3 regions of the Chryseobacterium sp. FR048 genome follow, and region 2 is predicted to be linked to each of the others. Evidence: riboswitches for the same ligand, from Rfam matches in the RefSeq annotation. Region 2 holds a riboswitch; each other region holds the start of a gene.
What was found. Region 2 has a riboswitch for cobalamin ahead of AC106K_RS15480 (TonB-dependent receptor plug domain-containing protein). Riboswitches for the same ligand answer to the same signal wherever they lie in the genome.

Region 1: linked by a shared signal. The riboswitch ahead of AC106K_RS02565 (T9SS type A sorting domain-containing protein) and the one ahead of AC106K_RS15480 (TonB-dependent receptor plug domain-containing protein) in region 2 are both predicted to bind cobalamin.
Region 3: linked by a shared signal. The riboswitch ahead of metE (5-methyltetrahydropteroyltriglutamate--homocysteine S-methyltransferase) and the one ahead of AC106K_RS15480 (TonB-dependent receptor plug domain-containing protein) in region 2 are both predicted to bind cobalamin.

Annotation. Positions count from the first base shown of each region.
Region 1 is NZ_JBXDSE010000001.1:592,126-598,099, reverse strand. Features, by position in the region: gene AC106K_RS02580 (T9SS type A sorting domain-containing protein) at 1-84, shown strand, start outside; gene dnaG (DNA primase) at 235-2,220, shown strand; gene clpP (ATP-dependent Clp endopeptidase proteolytic subunit ClpP) at 2,334-3,017, shown strand; gene AC106K_RS02565 (T9SS type A sorting domain-containing protein) at 3,342-4,454, opposite strand; cobalamin riboswitch at 4,521-4,712, opposite strand; gene AC106K_RS02560 (esterase-like activity of phytase family protein) at 4,973-5,974, shown strand, end outside.
Region 2 is NZ_JBXDSE010000005.1:145,042-151,015, forward strand. Features, by position in the region: gene AC106K_RS15465 (DUF5074 domain-containing protein) at 1-510, opposite strand, end outside; gene AC106K_RS15470 (cell surface protein) at 539-1,732, opposite strand; gene AC106K_RS15475 (YncE family protein) at 1,749-2,882, opposite strand; gene AC106K_RS15480 (TonB-dependent receptor plug domain-containing protein) at 2,879-4,864, opposite strand; cobalamin riboswitch at 5,024-5,209, opposite strand; gene AC106K_RS15485 (transporter) at 5,516-5,974, opposite strand, start outside.
Region 3 is NZ_JBXDSE010000009.1:12,720-18,693, reverse strand. Features, by position in the region: gene AC106K_RS22310 (dioxygenase family protein) at 1-277, opposite strand, end outside; gene AC106K_RS22305 (LytTR family DNA-binding domain-containing protein) at 350-1,204, opposite strand; gene AC106K_RS22300 (hypothetical protein) at 1,455-1,703, shown strand; gene AC106K_RS22295 (LytR/AlgR family response regulator transcription factor) at 1,775-2,146, shown strand; gene AC106K_RS22290 (LytTR family transcriptional regulator DNA-binding domain-containing protein) at 2,147-2,335, shown strand; gene AC106K_RS22285 (Lrp/AsnC family transcriptional regulator) at 2,362-2,823, opposite strand; cobalamin riboswitch at 3,016-3,200, shown strand; gene metE (5-methyltetrahydropteroyltriglutamate--homocysteine S-methyltransferase) at 3,372-5,675, shown strand.

The sequences.
Region 1 (5,974 bases), on a different contig from region 2:
GAAAATCTAAGTACAGGAAATTATATTGTAGAATTTACAGACAAGTCTGGTAATACCTCAACGAAGGTATTTATAAAAAAATAAATTTACTTTTAATAATAGAATATAAGGATCTTCGTAAAGGAGATCTTTTTTGTTATTAGCACCGGTCTGATCTTGTTATACTTTATACCATGTCAGGTATAAGTATATTTATATAATTGTAAGGTTTTTTTTTATGTGTATTTTTGTACTATGATTTCCAAGCAGACCATAGATAAAATATTCTCCACGATCAGAGTAGAAGAGATTGTGGGTGAGTATGTGCAGTTGAAAAGAGCAGGGTCTAATTATAAGGGGCTCAGCCCGTTTCATGAAGAGAAAACACCAAGTTTTGTAGTCTCTGCCAGTAAGCAGATCTGGAAGGATTTCTCTACCGGAAAAGGAGGGACAGCGATCTCTTTCCTGATGGAAATTGAGAACTTTACCTATCCGGAAGCCCTTCGTCATGCTGCCAAAAAATATGGCATTGAGATCGAGGAAGATCAGCGTGAAATTTCTGAAGAGGCCAAGAATGCACAGACGGAAAAAGACCTTCTGTACAAGATTCATGAGGTGGCCAATACCTATTTTCAGGAAATACTTTGGGATGGCCAGGAAGGAAGAAGTATAGGGCTTTCTTATTTTAAAGAAAGAGAGCTTAAAGATGATATTATCCGAAAATTCCAGTTGGGATATTCTCCGGAAAAGAAGAATGCTTTCACCGCTTATGCTTTGGAGAAAGGATATACCAAAGAAATCCTTGAAAAATCAGGACTTTCTATTTTCCCTGAGAATACTCCGGGAGGCGTTGACCGTTTCCGGGAGCGGGTTATCTTCCCGATTCACAGTTTTTCCGGAAGAGTACTGGGATTTGGAGCGAGGATTCTGAAGAGCAATGTCAAAACGGCAAAATACCTCAATTCACCTGAAACCGAAATCTATCATAAGTCGAATGTCCTTTATGGATTAAACCAAAGTAAGCAGGCCATTTCAAGAAAGAACGGCTGTCTTTTGGTAGAAGGATATATGGATGTGATTTCACTTCACATGTCCGGAATAGAGAATGTGGTGGCCAGTTCGGGAACTTCCCTGACTACAGAGCAGATCAAACTTATCAAAAGGCTTACAGAAAATGTCACGATCCTTTTCGATGGAGATAATGCCGGGATCAAAGCCAGTTTCCGAAGCATTGATATGCTGCTGACAGAAGGGATGAATATCCGTGTCTTGCTATTCCCGGATGGGGATGACCCGGATTCTTTCGCCAGAAAACATCCGCAGGAATATGTTGAGAAATATATTGAAAATGAAGCGATGGATTTCATCGACTTCAAAGCGGAAATTCTCTTACGTGATGTAGGCAATGACCCTATCAAAAAGGCAGAAGCGATACGGGATATTGTAAAATCGGTTTCCTTTGTACAGAATGCGCTGAAAAGGGAGGTTTACCTTAAAGAGGTTTCCAATAAATTTGGACTCTCTGAGCAGAGTCTTTTCAATGAACTGGATGTTCAGAAGCAGATTACCCAGAATCAGACCCATCACGTTCAGCAGCAGCAAAAGGAAAAGGCGGCTCCCAAGATGGAGATTGTCCCACCGGATAAGGAAAGAGAAGATCCTTTCCTGTTTGATGTCCTGTTTATGGAGAATAAGCTGGTTGATCATATGCTGATGTTTGGAGATATAATTCTGAAGCGAAGAAACGAGCAGAATGAAGAATACCAGATTACAGTCATTGAGGAGATCCTTCATCATTTTGAAGAAGAGCAGTATACATTTTTAGTCAAAGAAAATGAGATCATTATCAATCAGGTAAGGGAGGGGATTCAGAAAGATGAGCTGAGAAGTGGAAACTTTTTTGTATCTTTTATGGACGAAGAGATCACCAGTAAAGTCGTGGATGCTCTGATGCCGTTGGATGAGCTTGAAAACTGGGCTTCCAGAAACATTTATCCGCCCAATTATGGAGATAAAGTGGCTGATCAGATTCAGGGAGATGTATTGCTGCACAAGTACAGATATATTGATTATCTGATTACTGAAACGGCAAAAGAACTCGATCAGTACAGCAATACCGATGAAATGAAGTACTATGAGCTGATCAAAAAGATTACTTTGCTGAAACAGGCTTCGATAAGACTGAGTAATATTATCGAGTATTCACCCATCAAAGGTATCTATGTAGATCGAAGAAGGTAGTTTAGAGACAAGGTTTGCTAAGATTCTGTGACAAAAAGTCCTATAAAATTTTAGGAATAAATATTGTAATTTAAACTTCGAAAATATTAGTTAAAATAATACATAATAGAAATATGGACATTAAAAAGGAATTCAGAGACTTCTCTGTAAAACATTTAGGAAACAACGGTCTTGTTACCGATCAGTATATGGGAATGTATGGTCCAACGAACCTTACTCCGTACATCATGGAAGAAAGAAGATTGAACGTTGCTCAGATGGACGTTTTCTCCCGTTTGATGATGGACAGAATTATCTTCCTGGGAACAGGAATTGATGATCAGGTAGCCAACATCGTTACGGCACAGCTTTTATTCCTTGAGAGTGCAGACCCTTCAAAAGATATTCAGATCTATATCAACTCGCCTGGTGGTAGCGTATATGCCGGTTTAGGTATTTATGACACTATGCAGATCATCAAGCCTGATGTGGCAACAATCTGTACAGGAATGGCCGCTTCAATGGGAGCTGTATTATTGGTTGCCGGAGAAAAAGGAAAACGTTCTGCGCTTAAGCATTCAAGAGTAATGATCCACCAGCCTTCAGGAGGTGCTCAGGGAGTAGCTTCTGATATGGAGATCAACCTTAGAGAGATGTTGAAATTGAAGCAGGAGCTTTATGACATTATCGCTCACCATTCAGGACAGCCTTATGAGTGGGTAGAGAAATCTTCTGACAGAGATTATTGGATGACTTCAGAAGAAGCGAAGAGCTTTGGAATGGTAGATGAGGTTCTACAGAGAGCTGAGAAAAAATAATTGATCTTAGAATCATATATAAAAACGCATCCAATGGATGCGTTTTTTGTTTTGCCACGAATGCACGAATAAAATAGCAGAGAACATAATTCTATTATTAATGCAGTATTTTGGAACCTTGTCTATAGAAGGTTTGCTGTTGTAAAAAGAGACGAACCTTTTATCAATTTAACAAGATATAATTTGCAGATGTCTTAGAATGTACTAATAAAAAATTCGTGCATTCGTGGCTAAAAAAATAAAGCCAATTCAGGCAATGGTAACAGCACTTTTTGTGCAGAAGTTTGTCACTCCCTCCCAAAAAATCACCTCAAGAGTGCTTTTTTATTTCTTAATCATCTTGTGGATTGTAGAACTTTCAGAAGTTTTAATCTCAACAAAATAAATTCCTTTATTTAAAGCCTGAATATTGATTTTTGAAGCCTGTGAAGTCATCACTTTCTGACCCGTCACAGAATAAACATTCACCTCTTTCAGGTTTTCTGAAGTTTCGATCTTGATAAAATCACTTGCCGGATTAGGATAAACACCCACAATTTTCTTATTGACCTGAGAAACTCCCAGCGTAGCATTGGCTGCTTCTGTAGGGGTAAACGGTCTTCTTTCTCCAAAACTTAAGCCCAGCCAGTCATTATTACCTAATTGAATTTGAGATAGATTGTTTTTTTTCTGCCAGCTCGACAGATCTTTTCCTTTGTACACTTTCCAGCTACCTGATCCGGAAGTATTTCCGGTAAAGCTGTTTAATGAAAGAGTAGAAACCTGATTGTTGGCTGATGTAAAATTAAAATAAGAAGTCTGAGACTGGATCAGCTGTAGTGCCTGCTCAGCTGTTAAGGTACCGTTGTATTTGATTCCAAAAACAAAAGAATGGGCATTACCGTTTGAGCTATTGGTTCCAAAATCTAGAACAACAAGACTTTTATTGGTTCCGGTTCCAATCCAGTTGGTAATCTGAGATGAAGTATACCATTGAGAGCTGTAGGCAGGAACAGGAGTGGAAGGAGGAATATTCACATCATCCAAACCATATTTGATCCCAAACCATAGCCCATCTTTTAAAGTTGTATATCCTACGCCATTATTTTGATTAGACATATTCCCGGCACTTAGGCCAGTCCAGGTTATCCAACTATCATCGGTGCTTGGGGCATGATGATTGTATTTGAAACTGTATAGAAATCCTGAAGGAATATCCGCTTCCATTTTAGGTTCTGCAGATATAATAGCATTGATCATGTCTTCCGCGTTTAAATTGTTAGCATCAAAACGATACCCCCATGCATAAGATTTTGGACTGTTGTTGTCATTGAAATCGGCAATGAAATAAGCCTTTTTAGAACCTGTTCCCACCCAGAATTTAATGTCGTTTTCTGTAAATTGGGCGAAGAAAAACTGCATACTAAGCAGTAAGAAGAAGAAATAGATTTTTCTCATGATATAATTAAATTAAAGTTTTATTCCCGAAACTTATAGACAGAAAAAACATACATGTCTTCCTGAAGTTAAAATGTATTCAAGGCAGGTCTCCTGGCTCACATCCTATAGCAAACCTTCCCAAGCAATTGGCTCAGTGGTATTATATAGCTACAGGTAAAACAGCTTACAGTTGCGGGTACAGCTCAAGAATTGAATGGTATTCTCACTTGATTCCCTATTAATGAACGATGTTCAACCTTAAAAACGCTGCAAATATATCATATAAATTTTTGAGGTTCATTTTGTGAATTATAATGCGGTTTTCTGTTATTAAAGGGCTCAGTATGTTGTTAGAGAAGAGTTTTTTTATAAATTCATAAATAATTTGGGTTTCTGTTTGTATTTTCAGATTGTAATTCGATGTATTAATGTTTATATTGAATTCATTTTACAGGTTCTATTGTTAAAATACAATTATCATTATATTCAAGATCAGTTTACAATCAATGTATATTTTCGCAGCCATAAAAGAGAATATGAAAAAACTACTATTATCTGTTTTGATGTTGGCTGCATTGGCATCATGTAAAGATGACGATACGCTGAACAACCAGGATATTGCCATCAATTATTCTAAACTTCCTCAGGAATTTCCGTTCACTAAACTGGCTACCATCAATGGGGTAGATGTGATCAATGGCGGGTTTGGTTCCGGGGCAGCAGCCCATCCTACCAGAAAAGGTGAGTTTTATGTCATTACAGACAGAGGTCCTAATACGGATTATCTGAACGGGAAGAAATTCCTTACTCCTGATTTTACACCTACCATTATGCATTTCAAAGTGAATGCAGACGGAAATATTGAAGTGATCAAATATATAAAGCTTAAAAATCCAGCCGGAAAACCTATCACAGGCCTTCCAAACCCTGTAGGTATGGGAAGTACAGGAGAAATTGCCTATGATGCTTCGGGAAATATCTTAGGAACGGATAATTATGGATTAGACAGTGAGAGTATCGTGGCTGCACCGGATGGTACATTCTGGGTTTCTGATGAATATGGCCCTCATATCGTTCATTACAGTGCAGAAGGAATGGAGATGGAGAGAATAAGCCCGATCGGTGTGAATACCGGACCCCGAAAATTGCCTGCCGTGCTGGCCAAAAGAAGAGCCAATAGAGGAATGGAAGGACTTTGTATGACCCCGGACGGAAGAACGCTGGTAGGTACCATACAGTCGATGATGTTTGTCCCTACAAAGGCACTGGCAACCAATACCACGCTCACAAGAATTGTGACATTTGATACTAATACAGGACAGACCAAACAGTTTCTATACAGACAGGATGGTGGAGCTTCTGACTCAGTGTGCGATATTACAGCATTAAGCAATAATGAATTTTTAGTGATCGAAAGAGACGGTAATTTCGGATCTCAGGGAGGTATTAAAAAAGTATACAGAATCAACCTGGCCAATGCTACAGATGTAACCGGAACAGACATTAACGCTGTAGACGGAATGAAGATAAACGGTAAA
Region 2 (5,974 bases):
CGTCCATCCGGATTGCCAGTGATCATTGGCTGCATCTACAATAGTATAGTTGTCAAAGTCATAAGCCGTTGTATTAACGAATCCATTAACGGGATATAACGGATAAGTGGTATTTCCGCTTTTGATCAATGCATTGGTATTCTGCCCATTCAGATCAAAACCAATTCCTCCCACTGCTGACCCGAATTGAGTGCCCTGATAAAGCAGTGTATATAGTCTGTGGTCTGCCTTGGCAATAGCTTTCAGCATGTCTTCTCCTGTAGCATTCCCGTCCCATTTGAATCCCCAAACCAAAGCATCAGGATTCTTACTGTCATTCCATTGTACTACAAAGGCAGCCTGATTCGCTCCGGAACCTACCCAATACTGAATATCAGCAAAGCTGATCATAGTGGGATTAAGCTTTCCGACCCCTGAAATATCATTTCGGGGTACGCCCTGAACTTTTATCTGTGCATTCGATACGCATGCAAACAGAAAAAGCATCATAAAAAGATAAAACTTTTTCATTTTTTATTATTTTAAATAGATTGAATTGTTATTTGAAATGTAAGTCGTAAGCGCCTGCAACTTCTGTAGAAACTTCGCCCAGCCAGCCAGCTTCCTGATTGACTCCCGTATATATTTTCATAAAATCTACCCCCGGCAGTTTTACATATTTTCCGTTTCTGTCTACCGCCCAGGAAATATCAATATTGGAAGCCTCATCATTATTGGGGGCATTATCCGCATACCCGAAGTCATATGATTTTCCTACCCAATAGGATCCGTCTCCACTCTGATCATAAAAGTTATTGGCCAGTCTGGTTCCGGAAAAACCGTAAGAAGCATCTGTAAACCACAAAGGATAATAGCTTTGTGCATGAAAGGTATTTCTGGTTTTAAAGCCCTGGTTTCCGAGATTGTCTTTCCATTTGATATATTCTACATCTGTCTGCCAGAACTCGCTTCCAGCCACAGGAGTTTTATTTTCATCTGGCTTAAAGTACGTGATGCTGTAATCTTTTACTGTTGTATTTTTGAAATATTCACTGCCGGCAATTTCGTACCACTCGTCATTATCAGGTTTTCCGTTTTTGTTTCTGTCATAGGCCACCATAATAATTCCCGGCTCACAGGAACCTGAACGCTGATCACTGGCGCTGTTTCCAAAGAATGCATTTCCCAGAACTTTAAAGTCTCTTCCTTTCAGATTCGGAATGGTGTGATCAAAGCCAAAAACAACATATCCGCCATATCCGCCCAGGCTGATCATCGTAGAATTGCCTCCCACCAGCGATTCGTTGGCTTTCTGAAGCATATTTGCGGCTGTATTTCCAGGTAAATATTCCGGAATTTCATTCATGAACTGTCCTACGGCAGGACGGAACTCCAACACTTTGGCAATATATTTAGTGTAAGGTGTTTTTTCTTTGGTAACGATAATTTTAGAGTGATAAACCTGTTCGTTTCCTTTATTGCTGATTTTTAAAGTCAACGGATAGGCATCTGCTTTAGGACTGATAAATTCAAGTTCTGAATTTTGAGAGATAATGGAGTCGTTAATGCTCCATGTTACTGCCCCCTGAGCATTGGTAGGAATCGTCAGGACTCTGAAACGTTCAACGGAATAAGAATCATCCAGACCATTAAATGTAAATTCATCTTCATCATTATGTTTACAGGCTATCACACCGGTAAGAAGACATGATAAAAATCCGATTTTTAAATAAGTAAAGGTATTTCTGTTCATTTCTTAAAGTGTTTGGTTATTTGTATAGAAAGGCAAAGTGAGCAGGGATATTTCCGCCTTCTGTCTTCCATTTAAAATGTCCGTTTTTGTCAAAACAATACACAAATCCCATCGCTACATAATTCCTGGCATCTGTAATGTAGATGTCTTCTGTAATAGGGTTCACAGCGATTCCGTATGGGGTTTTAATGGCCGCTTCGTATTGGGGATCAAAAATTCGGTTGGCAATGATTTCTTCTGTTTTTACATCTATGATCCCGAATGTCTTTTTATAGCTGTGGGTATTGTAATTGAATTCGTTTCCATAGAAATAGAGTTTATCATTCACAATGGTCATTTCACTCACTCCGATATGGAAATCTTTTTTCACGGCTCCGGTTACAGGATCCAGAAGGTACAGGCTGGAAGGAGTGTCATAATAATCTCCTCTTGAACTTACATACAGATCTCCATAATTATCTTTCTTAATATGGTGAAGATTGATGGCCACATCCAGCTTTCTGATCTCTGTAAAACTGTTCAGATCTATTACAGAAACGGTATTGTCGTAATTGGGGGCACGATACCCTCCGGAATTGGCAACGAATAATCTGTTTCCTACAATTTCCATTTCCTCGGGCTGATAACCTACGGTAACCTCACGTTGAATGGAAAGAGAAACCGTATCAATTTCCACTACTTTTCCTTTAGGTGCTTTCGGGTTAATATCTACCGGTCCGGCATAACTGCTTGCATACCCTTTTCCCTCTTTGAAGGTTAAATATCTGCAGTTCTGCAACGGAATAGAAGTAATACGTTTCGCGGTCTTTGCATCAAGAACCTCAATTTTATTGGAAACATTTACAACAATATACAGTTTGCTGCCATAGATTTTAATATCATTTCCTACATCACCCAGCTCTTTCACTACATTCGGGTTGATCTCGGCATAGATATTCCGGTAATAGGTTCCTTTGGTATAATCAAAAAAATCCAGGGTACATTTATTACTTCCCATATTCCCTTCATTCAGCATATAAAAGCCTTTTATTGCTGTATTTTCTGAGGGAAGCCCTTCTACCACTTCCTGACGGACAATAATATCATCCGTACGGCACGAAGCAAGAAAAGCTAATACAAAAAATAAAAGATAAAAGTTTAGTTTTCTCATAAGGTGAAGTTTAGAATAAGTTTAAAGTTTCTTCCCGGCATCGGATAGTTGATCACCACATCATAATACTGGTTGAAAATATTATTCATTTCAAGGCTTACTTTAAATTGATGACTAGCCCAGTTAAATTTTTTCTGAACAGCCAGATCATGGGTATACCAGGGTTGTACATAATTGTACTGAATATTGTCCTGGTTCACATCATACCGCTTTCCTACGTACATCGCGCTGTAATTGAAACTCCAGTCCTTATAATCTGCCATCAGGCTAAATGATCCGCTATGCCATGGTGTGTAAGGAATCTGATTCTTATAGAAGGTATCTTCCGGATCACTCACATCTCTTGCGCTTTGGTAGGTATAAGAAATCAATGGCCTTAGTCTTACCTGTCCCAGCTGTACATCAGTCCGGATATTCACATCCGCGCCTATGATCTCAACCAATCCAAGATTCATCATCAGCCATCGGAACATGCTTCCGTTAGGTGCTGCTATGATTTTATCCTGTACTTTGTTGTAATAACCATCTACTTTTATATAAAAGTTTTTAAAGAAACGGTTGTCATAATTTTTCTGATAGGTAAATCCTACATCATACTGATTGGTAAATTCCGGCTTCAGATAGGTATTTCCGATATTGGTGTAATACAGATCATTAAAGGTAGGCAGACGGAAAATTCTTTTATAAAAGGCTCTGAGGGTAAGTTCCGGAATAGTTTCAGGCTGATAGCTCATAAAAACTGCCGGGGTCCATTCTCTGCTGTCTCCAGGTCTTTTGTTTTTTCTTACTTCTTCAAAAGTGAATGTTCCCAAAAGACTTCCCAGAATTTTGAACCTGTTCCACTGATAGGTTGTTGCCAATGCCACTAGTGTTGTATAACGGGTAGGATAAGAGAAATTATCCAGATTAGCATTAAGATTATTATACTGAAAGTCTCCACTTAAGCTGACATCCCAATTGGGCGTGATAGAATAGATGTTGGAGGAAGAAAGATATACTTCTCTTTGAATGTAGGTATTATCCGTGTGCATCACTGACTGCGAACGAACCGTATCCATAAAGCGGGTATAATCGTAGGCAAATTTTGCTTTCAACTGTGTCTCAAATCTGGGGAACAGCTTCTTTTTCAAATTGGCCTGTACGAAATAATTTTCGTCTGAAAGTCTTGCTCCCCGGCCTCCAAAACGACCATTAACAATAGGAGCAGGCATTCCCCGGTCTGAAATATAGCCATACCCTCTTATCGTCCAGCTTCCGTCATTTAAAGTCCCGTTTACAGATGTTTCGAAACGTTTTGCCCTGATGTCTGAGTCCTGTCTTTTTGCTATGGTATCATAAGCCTGCTGGCCATCCGGATATTTTTTGGCATAGCGAAATCTATAAATCCCGTCACTTTGCAGAAATTCTGCACTGGCACTTGCCGAGATCCTGTCTGAGATTTTCTGCTCCAGCCGGAATGACGGATTGAAAAGGTCAATAGAAGCACTTTTTGCTCTTATCACAAGATTGGTCTTCTTTGTTCCTTTAAATACGGGAATTCTGGGCTGCAGATAAATAGATCCCGAGGAACCGAAATCCTTTGCAGGCTGAAAAATCTCGCTTTTCTGCCCGTTATATAAAGATATTTCTTCCAGATCATCCAGAGAATATCTTCCAAGATCTACCAGGCCGTTCTGAGCATTTCCTAATTGAATACCATCATAGAAAACCCCTACATGCTGGCTTCCCAGACTTCGGATATTAATGGTTTTTAAACCTCCTATCCCGCCATAATCTTTGATCTGAACTCCGGAAAAGTATCGTATGGCATCTGCAACGGAATAACTGTTCAGTCTTTCAAGCTGATCGCCCTGGATAACTTGCGCCGGAATAATTTCTTTAAAATTCTTTTTGTAAAGGCTGATCACCTTAATGGTTTCTTCCTTCAGGCTGTCTTTTTTCCTGGTTTGAGAAAACAGGAGTTGAGATGTTAACACCAACACAGTGAAAACAATTTTATAAAGTCGAGATGTAATCAGTTTTGCCACCATTAGCTCATTCATGGATAATGATGACGCTAATGGATATAAGAAAGCAACGACAAAGCACAGCTGTCACTGCACAGAATCATTGTTGTCCTAAGCTTTATTCCACGAAAGCGTCAAACGTTTAATTTTCTGGCAGGTCTTCTGACTTACTCCATTTTTGAAATCCTTCCCATTAAAAAAACAGTGGATATTTTCTTCAAAAACTTTGGTGCGGAGCTTACAGCAGCGGGTCTGTTCCGGATTTTCACCGGATTCCCTTTTAAGAGCTTTTTACGGCTCACCAAATTTCGGCAAAGATAGACAATTATTAATATATATTCATCAATAACGAAATGATTCACAATATTATAAATATAATGATTGTAAAAACCGCTTTTCAGTAAAGAAATGATTAAAATGGGACATCAAGATCCCGGTCCTGATATTTAGACTAAAAAAGAGGTTATCTCAATAATGAAACAACCTCTTTTATTGGCCACTAATGCACGAATTATTTTATTCGTTTGATCTAAAACAAAACACAAACTACACCTTAAAGGATTCTTTTGTCATCATAAAAATGTATCATTTTATTCGTGAATTAGTGGCAAAAAACATCTTCATTGGCTATATTCCAATATTTACAAAAATGCTGAACCTTGATCTGGCCTCAATGTCTCCTCCTGCCAGATGGGTATAAACAGGAAGCATGAGCTCACTTCCCAAACTGAACTTTTTATACGAAGCTTCAAATCCCACCTTTCCGTACAACGCACTTCCGGCAGTATTCGGCAGCCCTTCACCAAATTGTTTGTTTTGAGCATAGACTTCTCCCTGAAGCCCGGTTTTAGCAGAAAAAATAGTTTTTTCATTTCCTGCGATCTGATAAAAACCTGTGGCCGCATAGTTCCATTGGTTTCCGAAACGATAATGTTTTTTGTTTTCGGATTTAATGGTGTAATCGGTATTGATCAATACTGCCACTTTATTTTTCTGAAACTTATAGTTCAAAGCCGCCTGATAATCCCAACTTCCGGTTCCCAGCTGAAAACTTGGGTTGACACCGGATATTCCTTTTTCATCAAA
Region 3 (5,974 bases), on a different contig from region 2:
CTTGTCTGTTGGTGTGGTAAATATAGATAATAACATTTTCTGCCGGGGTTTTCCCGTCTTTTTTAAAAACGGTACCTGTGATTTTTAATTTAGGCTCGTTCTGTCGGAATTTTGGAAGCGTATCGATGGGATTCAGGATCTTGTTTTTATATTCAAAAAGAGCTTCACAGCCTTCGCAGGGACCTCCGATAGGCTTTTTAGTCTGTCCCTGGCAGGAGGTTAAAACGAATACCATCAGAAAGATCCATAAAGAATTGTTTTTGTTTTTAAAGTCCATAGCTTTTAGCGTTTTAAGGTGAATGTGCCGGTAAAATTATGGACAGAAAACAGCATAGGAAAATGAAATGTTTTATCCTGAGGAGTTGATAGCCTGACCCGATGCCCCTGTGGTAAAACGTCTTTTGAATTCAGCAGCGTAGGTTCTGCTCAGTCTCACTGTGCTTCCTTCTGCCATCTGCAAATCATAGTCACCATTCAGGCGGGATTTGAAGGAGCGGACTTGGGAAAGGTTGACCAAAGCAGATTTATGTACCCGAATAAAAACAGTATGGCCGAGCTGTTCATGTATGGATTTCAGCGTTTCCGAATGCAGGTATTTCCTATGCTCAAGATGAATGGCAACATAAGGCGTAGCAGAAGTGATCTGAATGATGTTTTCAATATTGATAATCACGTTATCCCTGCCGTTATTGATAACCAGCGTATCGGAAGTGCATGTTTTTTCTGTTGGGGTAACCTCCTGTTTTCGGTTTGAAAGATATTGATAACCTAAGACAAACCCTGTATAGACCAGAACCATTGTATAAAAATCATGGGTCATGATATAGGAAAAGAATTTAAACAGATCATATCTTCCCTGATAGAAAAGAAGACTCACAATTGAAGCAATACAGGGAAGTATAGTAAGGTGTATGATGATTGGGAATACAATGAATATTGCCGTTTTGGTAAAATGCTGAAGACCTGTATTTCTTATCTTTTGGTACAAAACCATCAGGATCGGAATATAGAGAAACCATATGCTCTTAAATAATAATGATTCGCTGAAGCTGAAAGTATATCCGCTTCTTTTTGATTCCCAGAAATCCTGAAAAATATGTAAACCTACAATCATAATAATAATCCCGGAAAGCATGATAAACAAGGCTTTCATATTCAATGGAAAGCGGAAAGGCATGTTCTTATTTGAAATTGAGTATATCATTTTCGTAGAGTTTTGGAGGTTTTCATCCTCTATCAAATATACTGAAAAAATGAGTGTTCATTGCTATGGTACTGAAAATGAGTAGATCTCTGTAACTATAGCTTCATTGCTTTTAGAGAGGTATAGGTAAATAAGAATTTAATGCCGTTTATATTCTCTTTTTTGTATTTTTAAAACTCATAAAACAGATGAATGATCTGAAGCTTCAGGACGATATAATCTGGAAAAACAATAACCAAACCTTTAAATAATGGAGAAAAAATTAAACGAGCTTACTGACCAGGAATTACTGGATAAAAATAAAAAGATCCAATCCGGCAAAATAATGAATGCCGTGCTCTTAGGATGTTTAATTGGAGTTGCGATTTACAGTACCATAAAAAATGGAGTAGGAATTTTTACGCTGCTTCCACTTGTATTCGTTGCTTTTACCATCAATGCATGGAAAAAAGATAATCAGGCTTTGAAAGATGAACTGAAATCCAGAAACTTAATATAAAAGCATATAGAAATAATTGAGTCCAATGATTCTGTCAATGGACTCAATTATAGCTTGTTATTTATGAACAGGTGGAGATCACTTGTCCTGTCATCTTCACGACAGCCTACGATCAGTTTTGGATGAATGCTTTTGAAACCAATGGAATTGAATATCTTTTAAAACCTTTTTCTCAGGACCGCTTCAAAAAGGTCTGGGATAAATTCATGTTGCTGAGAGATCAGGCATTAGGAAAAACCGATGTTTTGAGCCAGCTTCAACAGATGCTGAGTCAGTCTAATCCGGAAAAAAAATATAAAAGCCGCTTTACAGTGAGTACCCATCAGGGAATCTACTTTGTCAACACTGAAGATATTCTTTTTTTTGAGGCGGAAGAAGGAATTGTCTTTGCTATTGATACGGCAGGTAAAAAGCATCCGCTGAATGAGTCTACTTTAAAGTAGATTGAAAATCAACTTGACCCAATCTCTTTTTTTAGAATCAACCGGGGACAGCTTGTCCAGAAAAAGCACGTTGAGAAAATAGAACGCTATAATAAAAATACACTGGCCCTTCAGATAAAAGGCTTTCAAGGCCACCTGATCACAAGTCAGAGCAATACTGCCTCTTTCCGGAAATGGATCGAAGAATGATGTGGTAAAAAAATGAATGAGATTATTTATATGGTCAGGCCATGATTGTTTTTCACTTCAGCCATTACAAATGTGCTATGTGTACTCCCGATAGAATCTACCGAGCCCAGTTTGTTAAATACAAAATCCTGATAATGTTTCATATCCCGAACCTGAACTTTCAGAAGGAAATCAAAATCTCCGGAGATATTGTAGCATTCGGCAACTTCTTCAATTTCCAGAATTTCATTCACAAAATCATAGCCCACAGATCGGTCGTGAATCTTTAATTTGATCTGACAGAAAACTGTAAATCCACGGTTGAGTTTTTCAGCATCCAATACAGCTGCATACCTTTTTACGTAGCCTTCCTGCTCAAGTCTTTTTACCCTTTCAAAAACAGGGGAAGGAGAGAGGTTGACTTCTTTGGCAAGCTCTTTAACGGTCAGTTTAGCATTTTTTTGAAGCAGTCTCAGTAACTGTACATCTTTATTATCAAGTTCTTCCACAGAATATTATTCTTTAAGAGTATAAAAACGATCAAATTTACAGAATTATATTCTGTTTCAAATTTATTTTTAAGTTTAATTTGCTTAATTTTATCATGTTTGTTATTTGTTTATTCTGTATAATTAATTTTACACAAAATTAAAATCTTTTGAAAGTATCGATTGATATAGACAAAAGATACAGTTCTTTATACTTCATCAAACAGGAAAGGTTTTACTTAAGGTAGATTAATAGGGAATCGTGTGAGAATCACGAGCTGTCGCGCAACTGTAAGTAACACACAAAGGTTTCTATCCACGCATATCCACTGCCAGAAGCGGGAAGGATGATAGAAGCCGTTACAAGTCAGGAGACCTGCCTTTACTGAATTGACAATGCTTTCGCGGTCTGAAGCCTGGGTCATACAGATGATATAATGGATATGCATTTTCTTTTAAGAGAATTTGTATTGCCGGGTATGTCGCTGTGAGCCTGTGAATTTCTGTAAAAGCATTACGAAGCATTTCAAAGAGCTTTACCATTAAGTTTAACTAAAAAATTGTAAAAAATGCAAACTCACATTCTGGGCTATCCGCGTATTGGTAGCAAAAGAGAACTTAAAAAAGCCTGCGAGCAGTATTGGTCAGGTAAAATTGTTTTGGAAGAGCTTCTTACCGTGGGAAGGAATATCTGTAACCAAAACTGGAACATTCAGAAAGAAGCCGGTATAGACCTTATTCCGTGTAACGATTTTTCCTATTATGATCAGGTTTTGGATATGAGCTTAATTGTAGGTGCTATCCCGAAACGTTACCATGAAATAGCACTTAAAAAAAACAGCACCGAACTGGATCTTTATTTTGCTATGGCCAGAGGTTACCAGAAAGATGGGCTGGATATTACGGCCATGGAAATGACCAAATGGTTCGATACCAATTATCATTATATCGTTCCTGAGTTTTATAAAAATCAACAGTTTAAACTAAGCTCAGATAAAATTTTTAATGAATTTGCAGGAGCAAAACAGGCCGGAATCAATGCAAAGCCGGTCATCATCGGGCCTGTTTCTTATCTTCTTTTAGGGAAAGAAAAAGAGGACGGTTTTGATAAACTGGAACTGGCTGGAAATCTTCTTCCTGTTTATATTGAAATTTTAACAAGGCTTCAGGAGCAGGGCGCCGAATGGATTCAGTTTGATGAACCGTTTCTAGCATTGGATATATCGGAGAAAACAAAAGAAACCTATCAGTCTATCTATTCCGAAATCAGAAAAAAATTCCCGAAGCTAAAACTGATTGTTGCCACTTATTTTGATGGCTTAAAGGATAATCTATCCCTTGCAGTCTCAATTCCGGTGAATGTACTGCATATAGATCTTGTCAGAAATCCTGAGCAGCTGGAAGAAGTTTTGAATGTAATTCCTGAACATTTAAGCCTGTCACTGGGCCTTGTTGATGGACGGAATATCTGGAAAAACGATTATGAAAAATCACTGAATTTCATTACAAAAGCAATCGAAAAAGTAGGCCATGAAAGAATATTTATAGCGCCGTCCTGCTCACTCCTTCATGCTCCGTGCGATCTTGATTTTGAAACAGAACTTAATCCGGAAATCAAAAACTGGCTGGCATTTGCCAGGCAGAAAGTAAAAGAAGTTGTTGCTCTTAAAGAACTTGCTGAAGGAACCGGAAATAAAGATATTCTTACTGATTTTGAAGAAAATAAGAAAGCGGTTGCCCATAGAAAGACATCGTCTCTCATTCATAATAATCAGGTAAAACAGAGAGCCGGGGCGATTACTGAAAAAGAGGCTCAAAGGAATAATGTTTTTAAAATCCGTAAAGAAGAGCAGCAGAAAATATTAAAGCTTCCTTTATTTCCTACCACTACCATTGGTTCATTTCCGCAAACGGCAGAAGTAAGAAGCTGGAGGGCACAATTCAAAAAAGGAAATCTGACTTCGGAACAATATGATACCTTACTGAAAGAAGAGACCCAAAGAACGATCCGCTGGCAGGAAGACATCGGAATTGATGTACTGGTGCACGGAGAATTTGAAAGGAATGACATGGTGGAATATTTCGGGGAACAGCTGGAAGGCTTTGTATTCACCAAAAACGGCTGGGTACAGAGCTATGGAAGCCGCTGCGTGAAACCTCCTGTCATATTTGGTGATGTTTCCAGACCAACACCTATGACGGTTTACTGGTCTCAATATGCACAATCGCAGACTGATAAATGGGTGAAAGGAATGCTGACAGGTCCAGTGACGATCCTGCAGTGGTCTTTCGTCCGTGATGATCAGCCCCGTTCAGAAACCTGTAAACAAATTGCTTTGGCGATCCGCGATGAAGTAGTGGATCTGGAAAAAGCAGGCATCAGAATTATCCAGATCGATGAACCGGCCATCAGAGAAGGGCTTCCTTTAAGAAAAGACGGCTGGCAGACTTATCTGAAATGGGCGGTAGAAGCTTTCAGAATTTCAGCAAGTGGAGTGGAAGACGCTACGCAGATCCATACTCATATGTGCTATTCCGAATTCAATGATATTATCGAAAATATAGCAGATATGGATGCTGACGTCATCACCATTGAATGTTCCCGCTCCCAGATGGAACTTCTGAACGCTTTTGCCGATTTCAAATACCCGAATGAAATAGGTCCCGGGGTTTATGACATTCATTCGCCAAGAGTTCCGTCCAAAGAAGAGATGGTGGAGCTGCTGAAAAAAGCTCAGGATGTAATCCCGGCCAATCAGCTTTGGGTAAACCCCGACTGCGGATTGAAAACCAGACATTGGGAAGAAACCGAAAAAGCTCTGATCGCAATGGTAGCTGCTGCTAAAGAGGCTTCTGTAGAGTATGCAGTTTAAAATATTTCAATAAACATTTTATGTTGGGAGGCAATTCTTTGGGGTTGCCTCTTTTTATTGTATAAAAATAGAAGAAGTTAAAACGTTTTATGGTGTTAAAGCGAAGCGAATTATGAAGGTATATAAGCTTTAAAAAAGAATCTCAGGTCTCAACTTGGAATATAAAGAACAAATTTATAATGCGACAGGTTCTGTCGCAATACAGAAGTAGCTTTGCATAGATCATGAGAATTGAGGTATTAATATTGAATATCTATAAATAGGTATTGATTGTTTGTATTAAATACAATTAATTTTGC